Regions from separate parts of the Streptomyces sp. CMB-StM0423 genome, predicted to be linked through region 1. Evidence: predicted binding sites of a transcription regulator. Region 1 holds the regulator's gene; the other holds the start of a gene.

Region 1 (4,413 bases):
CGGGTCGCGGTCAAGGAGGTCGCGAACGCGAACCTGCTGACCGAACTGCTGCCCGTGCTCGACGACATCGGCCGGGCCCGGGACCACGAGGAGCTGGTCGGCGGGTTCAAGTCGGTCGCCGAGTCGCTGGAGACCGTCGTGGCCAAGATGGGCCTCATGCAGTTCGGCAAGGAGGGCGAGCCCTTCGACCCGCTGATCCACGAGGCGCTGATGCACAGCTACTCGCCGGATGTGTCCGAGACGACGTGCGTGCAGATTCTCCAGCCTGGGTATCGGATCGGCGAGCGTACGATCCGCCCCGCGCGGGTCGCCGTGGCGGAGCCGCAGCCGGGGGCGTCGTCCGGGTCGCAGGGCAAGGAGGGCGAGAAGCCGGACGAGAAGCAGGCGGACGCGGACGACGGCGGACCCGAGTCCGCCGCGGCGGACGGCGGCGGCTCGGACGCCGGATCCGCGAAGCCGGGGTCCGGCGGAGAGACGGACAACGGTGGCCCGGACGAGGGGTGACGCCGTAGCGGCCGCCGAGGGACGAGAGGAGGGACGCCGGGAATGAGTACCAAGGACTTCATCGAGAAGGACTACTACAAGGTTCTCGGCGTCCCGAAGGACGCCACCGAGGCCGAGATCAAGAAGGCGTACCGCAAGCTCGCCCGGCAGTACCACCCGGACGCCAACAAGGGCGACGCCGCGGCCGAGGAGCGCTTCAAGGAGGTCTCCGAGGCCAACGACGTACTCGGCGACCCCCAGCGGCGCAAGGAGTACGACGAGGCGCGCACCCTCTTCGGCAACGGCGGCTTCCGCCCGGGCCCCGGCGCGGGCGGCGGCGGCTCGTTCAACTTCGACCTCGGCGACCTCTTCGGCGGCTCGGGCCCCGGTGCCCCGGGCGGCGGCGGCCAGACCACCCCCGGCGGCTTCGGCGGCGGCCTCGGCGACGTCTTCGGCGGGCTGTTCAACCGCGGCGGCGGGCGTACGCAGCCCCGCCGCGGCCAGGACATCGAGTCGGAGGTCACGCTCAGCTTCACGGAGGCCATCGAGGGCGCCACGGTCCCGCTGCGGATGTCGTCGTCGGCCCCGTGCAAGACATGCGCCGGCACGGGCGACAAGAACGGCTCCCCGCGGGTCTGCCCGACCTGCGTGGGCACCGGCCAGGTCTCCCGCGGCGGCGGTGGCGGCTTCTCGCTGACCGACCCGTGCGTGGACTGCAAGGGCCGCGGGCTCATCGCCCAGGACCCCTGCGACGTCTGCAAGGGCAGCGGCCGCGCCAAGTCGTCCCGCACGATGCAGGTCCGCATCCCCGCGGGGGTGCAGGACGGGCAGCGGATCCGGCTGCGCGGCAAGGGCGGCCCGGGCGAGCGCGGCGGCCCCGGCGGCGACCTGTACGTGGTGGTGCACGTCGACGGCCACCCGGTCTTCGGCCGCAAGGGCGACAACCTGCTGGTGACGGTCCCCGTCTCGTTCCCGGAGGCGGCCCTCGGCGCGGACATCAAGGTGCCCACGCTCGGCGGCCCGCCGGTCACCCTGAAGCTGCCGCCGGGCACGCCCAACGGACGCACGATGCGCGCCCGCGGCAAGGGCGCCGTCCGCAAGGACGGCACGCGCGGGGACCTGCTCGTCACCGTCGAAGTGGCGGTGCCGAAGGAGACGGACGGCACGGCGCGCGAGTCGCTGGAGTCGTACCGGACGGCCACCGCGGGCGAGGACCCGCGCGCGGAGCTGTTCAAGGCCGCGAAGGGAGCTTGACGACGATGAACGGCAGAAACGGCGGACGCGGCGGCCCCCGCGGCCGCAACCCGTACGAGCTGACCGAGGAGACGCCGGTCTACGTCATCTCCGTAGCCGCGGAGCTCTCGGGCCTGCACCCCCAGACCCTGCGCCAGTACGACCGCCTGGGCCTGGTCTCCCCGGACCGCACCGCGGGCCGCGGCCGGCGCTACTCGGCGCGGGACATCGCGCTGCTGCGGCAGGTCCAGACGCTGAGCCAGGACGAGGGCATCAACCTGGCCGGGATCAAGCGGATCATCGAGCTGGAGACGCAGGTCGCCGCCCTCCAGGCGAAGGTGGCGGAGCTGACGGACGCGGTGGACGGCGCGGCGTCGGCGATGGCGCAGCGGGAGGCGCAGGTGCACGCGTCGTACCGGCGGGACCTGGTGCCGTACCAGCAGGTGCAGCAGACGAGTGCGCTGGTGGTGTGGAAGCCGAAGAAGAAGCGGGGCTGAGCCGGCGGCTCACTCGGCGAGGTAGGTGACCTCCACGCGGGGCGGGAGCCCGGCGTGGAGGTTTCTCATGTGCGGGCGCAGGGAGACCTCGCGCAGGGTGCCGAGTCCGGCGAGCGGGGAGAGGCCCAGCGGGCCGTTGCCCGGCGGCAGGTCGAGCACGAGGTGGTCGAGCTGCGGGAAGAGCTCCGGGAAGCGGGCCAGGTCGCGTTCGCCTGCGGGCCGGTCGTCGACCAGGCCGAGGAAGCGGACACCCGGCAGCGCGGCGCCCGCGGGGGCGACGGCCGGCAGGTCCAGCGGGGACCGCAGCCCTTCGAGCCGGGGGAGCGCGGCCAGCGCCGGCCAGTCGTCCGCGGCGGCCTCGTGGCGCCAGCCCAGGTAGACGAAGCGGAGCCCCGGGTGCTTGGCCAGCGGACGCAACCCGGAGGTCTGGGCGGTCAGCAGGTTGAGGGTGTCCAGCGCGGGCAGCGCCGGCAGTGTGCCGAGATCCAGCCGGGACCGCCGCTCGGGCGAGAGCGACAGGCTCTCCAGCCCCGGGTGGTGCGCGAGCAGTTCGGGAACGGCGTCCGCCAGGCCCGGCACGGTGTCGAGGATGAGGGTGCGCAGGGGCAGCCCGGCCGTCGCGGACGCGTCCCGCAGGCCGAAGCACTCACTGAGCCGCAGGTGGCGCAGCTCGCTCTGGTCGCGGACGAAGCCGAGGTCCGGCAGTGTCGGCTGGGCGCGGAGAATCAGGTGGGTGAGGCGTATCCCGGCGAGCGTGCCGTGCACCTCGGCGGGGTCGACCGGGCCGCGGACCTCGATCATGGGGCGGCCGCCGAGCGCGCGCAGGGCCCGTAGCTCGGCGTCGGAGGTGGCGGTGAAGTACAGCCCGTCAGGATCGAGCCGGGCGATGATCTCCTCGGCGTACTCCTCGGATTCGAAGCGGTGCCAGGCCCAGGCGAGTTGCCTGCGGACGCTCAGGGAGGGATGGGCGGCGTAGCGGGCGAGGAACGGGATGGCGCGGTCGGACTCCACCCGGCTGGCGGCCACGGCGACCAGGTCGGCGGCGTCGCCCGCCTGCTCCGGGCCCGGCAGCAGGTCCAGCACCAGCGGTCCTGCCGCACCCAGCGCCCGCGCCGCCATCGGCGTCGTGGGCGGGATCAGCGCCTCCGTCTCGCGCTCCACCGCCTCCCGTACCGCCGGGGCCAGTTCGGCCGCGTGCTCCAGGCAGGCGGTCGCCAGCAGCCGGATGCGTACGCTCTCGACCCCGCCCTTCCGCTGCGCCGCCGCCAGCAGCTCCCGCAGGATCTCCTCGCGCTCCCGCGGGCGGGCCTGGGCCACCGCCATGCGGATGACGTCCTCCCACTGGTCGTCCGCCGCGTGGGCCGCCAGGACGCCGATGTCGCCCTCCTCCACCGCCGCGCGGGCGCCGAGGTAGTCCTGGAAGGTGCGGTGGACGAAGTCGACGGCGCCCGGGGCCGGTTCGCGGAGGAGGCCGCTGCGGTCGCGGAAGTGTTCCAGTACGGCCGCCGCGTCGCCCAAGGCCGCGACCTCCGGGACCGCCGGGAGGGCGGCGGCGACGAGGGATTCGGCGCGAGTGCGGTCCAGCTCCGTGCGGCCGTTGCGGATCAGCCAGTACGCGAGCCGCTGGAGCACCTGGAGCTGGGGTTCCTCGCGCAGGTCGGGAACGGCCATGTCGCGTTCGCGGTCGCGGCGGCTGAGCAGCATCGACAGGGCGGCCTCGTACAACTCCTTGCGCCCGCGCGGGAGGTAGCCGCGGCGGGCGCGGTTGAGCGCGCACATCAGGCCGCACATGAGCGGGTTGGTGGCCAGCCGGCCGAGGTCGGAGGTGTGCCGTACGGCGGCGGCGAGCTGCTGCTCGTACGCCGTGAGCTGCGCGTCGTCCGCCGCGGGGGCGCCGGTGCGGGCGGCGCCGGCGCGTACGGCCTCATGCCAGCGGGCGATGAAGCGGGTGAGGTCCGCGGGGCGCATGGGGGCGAGGGCCAGCTCGGTGAAGCCCTCGGCGGCGAGCCAGTCCTCGCCGACGGCGGAGGGGCGGGAGGTGACGAGCCAGCGGTTGCCGGGGTAGGCGTCGGCGAGGTCGGCGAGCCAGCGGCGGGTGCGGTCGCGCTCGGCGCGGGGGACCTCGTCGATGCCGTCGACGAGGAGCAGCCCGCGGCGGGCGGTGAGCACGCGGTGCTCCCAGCCGCCGGGCTGCGCGCCG
Region 2 (4,413 bases), 1.3 Mb from region 1:
GGCTGCGCGCCGGCGCGGGCGCGCACGGTGACCCGGCCGCCGGGCGGGCTGTGCTTCACGGCGTTGTCGATCAGGTTCGCCATCACCTGGTGCAGCCGCTCGGGATCGGCCCGTACGGACAGCTCCGGCGGCGAGACGTCCAGGTGCAGCCGGACGTCGCCGCGCCCGCGCGGGCCGGGGACGTCGCCGTCCCCCTCCGCCGTGCCGGCCGTGCCGTGCGCGCCGGTGCCGAAGTGCGCCTCCTTCAGCACGCCCGCGAGGTACGGCTCCACCGCGAACCGCCGCAGCCGCAGCGGCACCACCCCGCTGTCGATCCGCGACAGGTCGAGCAACTGCTCCACCAGCCGGCCCAGCCGCTCCGTCTGGCGCAGCGCGGTGCGCATCGTGTCCGGATCGGCCTCGGAGACGCCGTCGACCACGTTCTCCAGCACCGCGCGCAGCGCGGCGATCGGGGTGCGCAGCTCGTGCGACACGTTGGCGACCAGCTCCTTGCGGTGCCGGTCGACGGACTGCAGGTCGGCCGCCATCCGGTTGAACGTCTGCGCCAGCTCGCCGAACTCGTCCCGGCGGCGGGTGGCCAGCCGGGCGGTGTAGTCGCCGTGCGCCATGGCCCGGGTGACCGCGGTCATCTGCACCAGCGGCGACGTCAGCCGCTGGCCCACGAACTGGGTGATCAGCAGCGAGGCGATGAGCGAGAACACCGTGATCAGCCGGACCTCGGTGGAGGAGCGGATCGCCACCCACACCAGCCCGGTGGCGATCACCACAGAACCGATGACCAGCGCGCCCAGCGCCGCGTTCACCGACCGCACCGGGTCCAGCGGGCGCAGCGCCTCCCACACCCGGCGCCAGAAGCCGGGCTCCGCACCGCCGTCCGGCACCGTCATGTGACGGGGGTCTCCAGCGCGTACCCCACGCCGTGCACCGTACGGATCCGCTCCGCGCCTATCTTGCGGCGCAGCGCCTTGATGTGGCTGTCGACCGTCCGTGTCCCCGAGGCGTCCTCCCACTCCCAGACCTCCACCAGGAGCTGCTCGCGGGAGAGCACCGCCCGCGGCTGGTTGGCCAGACACGCCAGCAGCTCGAACTCGGTCGGCGTCAGATGCACGTCGTCCCCGCCGACCCGTACCCGCCGCTCGGTGTGGTCGATCTCCAGCTCGCCCAGGCGCAGCGTGTCGTCCCGGGCGGCGCCCGCCGCCAGCGTGGCGCGCTCCACGCGGCGCAGCAGCACGTGCACCCGCGCCGCCAGCTCGCGCATGGAGAAGGGCTTGGTCATGTAGTCGTCGGCGCCGACGCCGAGGCCGACGAGCATGTCCGTCTCGTCGTCCCGCGCGGTCAGCATCAGCACCGGCACCAGCCGCTGGGCCTGCACCCGGCGGCACACCTCCAGCCCGTCGAAGCCGGGCAGCATCACGTCGAGCACGAGCAGGTCGGGCGCCCACTCCGCGGCAGTCGCCACCGCGGCCGGGCCGTCCCCTGCCGTACGTACCTGGAAGCCCTCGGCGCGCAGCCGCGCCGATATCGCCTGCCCGATGGTCGGGTCGTCCTCCACGACCAGCACCCTGCGCTGGGCACCGGGCGTCACTGCGGCCGCGTGGTCGGCGCGGCCGTTCAGGGCTTGTCTGTCTGCCATGTGTTCGTGGCCCTCGCCGTCTCTTCCCCGTAGGCCCTCCGGTTCAGCTAGCAGCGTATGGGGAGGTGACACGCCTCGGCTACGGGGAACGGGGAGCCCCCGCCCGGGGTTCCCTACGCGCCGTCCCGCTCGCCGTCCGCCTCGCCGTCCGGCGGGCGGACGGCGAGGTGGACGGCGTCGGGGGCGCCGCGGCGTACGGGGATCTCCTCGGTGCGTACGTCCGTGAAGCCGGCGGTGCGCAGGGCGGCCTCGAAGCCGGGGGAGGGGCGGGCGGACCAGACGGCGAGGACGCCGCCGGGGGTGAGGCGGTCACGGCAGGCGGCAAGGCCGGCGGGGGCGTAGAGGCCCGAGTTGCCCTCGGTGACGGTCCAGTCGGGGCCGTTGTCGATGTCCAGGCAGACCGCGTCGTAGCGGTGCGGCGCGGTGGCGAGGTGGTCGAGGAGGTCGGCCTCGACGAGTCCGACGCGGGGGTCGGCGAGAGCCCCGCCGCTGAGGTGCGCGAGCGGCGGGGCCCCGGACGCCGGGCCGGAGTGCCACTCGATGACCGCCGGCTCGCGCTCGACCACCGTGATCCGCCCCCAGCGCGGGTCCGCCGCCGCCTCGGCGAGCGAGAAGCCCACGCCCAGCCCGCCGATCAGCACCGCGGGCGCCGCCGGGGCGGGGCCCAGCGCCTCGGCGGCGGCCCGGATCAGCAGCCGCTCGGAGCGGCCGTCGGAGGTGTCCATGAGGAAGACGCCGTTCGCGATGATCTCGTGGTGCGCCCCGCGCCGGCGCAGCACGACCTCCCCGTACGGGCCGGACCTGCGGTCGAGCGTCACCGCGCCCGCCGTGTCGTTCTCGCTGCTCATGGCCCCATCCTGCCCGATCGCTGACAGCGAACAGACGGCCGGGAACAACCCGGGACCCCTTCGGGTTGAGCGCATGTAACTCAACTTGCATGCCGAAGGGGAGATCAATGGCTACTGAGTCCGGCACTGACACGCCGCTGGCCCTGCCCGTCCTGCCGCTCGATGACGAGGTCGTGCTCCCCGGCATGGTCGTGCCGCTCGACCTCTCGGACCGCGAGGTGCGGGCCGCGGTCGAGGCCGCCCAGGCCGCGGCGCGCGGCAGCGGACGCAAACCCAGGGTGCTGCTCGTCCCGCGGGTCGACGGCACGTACGTGGGCACCGGCGTCCTCGGCCGTGTCGAGCAGGTCGGCCGGCTGGCCGACGGCGACCCCGGTGCGCTGATCCGCGGCGTCGCCCGGATCCGTATCGGCGCCGGCACCACCGGGCCCGGGGCTGCGCTGTGGGTGGAGGGCACGGAGATCGAGGAGTCCGTTCCCGACCCCGTTCCCGGCGCCGTCACGGAACTGACGAAGGAATACAAGGCGGTCGCGACCGACTGGCTGCGCAAGCGCGGCGCCTGGCAGGTCGTGGACCGCGTACAGCAGATCGACGACGTCGGCCAGCTCGCCGACAACTCCGGCTACTCGCCGTTCCTGACCATCGAGCAGCGCGTGGAGCTGCTGGAGACCGCCGACCCGGTGGCCCGGCTCAAGCTCGCCACGCAGTTGCTGAAGGAGCACCTGGCGGAGCAGGACGTCGCCGAGTCCATCGCCAAGGACGTCCAGGAGGGCGTCGACAAGCAGCAGCGCGAATTCCTGCTGCGGCGCCAGTTGGAGGCCGTGCGCAAGGAACTGCGCGAGCTGAACGGCGAGCCCGAGGGCGAGGAGTCCGACGACTACCGCGCCCGGGTCGAGGCCGCCGACCTGCCCGAGAAGGTCCGCGAAGCGGCCCTGAAGGAGGTCGGCAAGCTGGAGCGCAGCTCCGACGCCTCGCCCGAGGGCGGCTGGATCAGGACGTGGCTCGACACCGTCCTGGAGATGCCGTGGAGCGAGCGCACGGAGGACGCGTACGACATCACCGGCGCCAAGGAGATCCTGGACGCCGACCACGCGGGCCTGGAGGACGTCAAGGAACGCATCACCGAGTACCTGGCCGTGCGCAAGCGCCGCGCGGACCGGGGCCTGGGCCTCGTCGGCGGCCGGCGCGGCGGCGCCGTGCTCGCACTCGTCGGCCCGCCCGGCGTCGGCAAGACGTCGCTGGGCGAGTCCGTGGCGCGGGCCATGGGGCGCAAGTTCGTCCGGGTCGCCCTCGGCGGCGTCCGGGACGAGGCGGAGATCCGCGGCCACCGGCGTACGTACGTTGGCGCGCTGCCCGGCCGCGTCGTCCGCGCCATCAAGGAGGCCGGCTCCATGAACCCGGTCGTCCTGCTGGACGAGATCGACAAGGTCGGCTCCGACTTCCGCGGCGACCCGGCCGCGGCCCTGCTCGAAGTCCTGGACCCGGCGCAGAACCACACGTTCCGCGACCACTACCTGGAAGTCGAACTGGACCTGTCGGACGTCGTCTTCCTGGCCACCGCGAACGTCCTCGAAGCCATCCCCGAGGCGCTGCTGGACCGGATGGAACTGGTCCGCCTCGACGGCTACACCGAGGACGAGAAGGTCACCATCGCCCGCGACCACCTGCTGCCACGGCAGTTGGAGCGCGCGGGTCTGGAGGCCGGCGAGGTCGCCGTCGCGGACGACGCGCTGCGGAAGCTGGCAGGCGAGTACACCCGCGAGGCGGGCGTACGGAACCTGGAGCGCGCCCTCGCCCGGCTGCTCCGCAAGATCGCGGCGCAGCACGAACTGGGCGACGCGAAGCTGCCGTACACGGTCGGCGTCGACGCACTCCGCCCGCTCATCGGCCGTCCGCACCACACCCCGGAGTCCGCCACCGACCCCGCGTCCCGCC

The links. The regulator HspR, encoded in region 1, represses chaperone genes until heat shock. The targets are predictions, from matches to a motif close to TTGAGNNNNNNNNNCTCAA.
Region 2: the regulator HspR is predicted to act here: its motif matches at 2,547-2,565, upstream of lon (endopeptidase La).

Annotation. Positions count from the first base shown of each region.
Region 1 covers NZ_CP025407.1:3,831,712-3,836,124, reverse strand. Annotated here, with positions in the region: gene grpE (nucleotide exchange factor GrpE) at 1-504, shown strand, start outside; gene dnaJ (molecular chaperone DnaJ) at 547-1,737, shown strand; gene CXR04_RS16515 (heat shock protein transcriptional repressor HspR) at 1,743-2,213, shown strand; gene CXR04_RS16510 (NACHT domain-containing protein) at 2,223-4,413, opposite strand, start outside.
Region 2 covers NZ_CP025407.1:2,557,882-2,562,294, reverse strand. Annotated here, with positions in the region: gene CXR04_RS10805 (HAMP domain-containing sensor histidine kinase) at 1-887, opposite strand, end outside; gene CXR04_RS10800 (response regulator transcription factor) at 884-1,633, opposite strand; gene CXR04_RS10795 (spermidine synthase) at 1,747-2,481, opposite strand; gene lon (endopeptidase La) at 2,589-4,413, shown strand, end outside.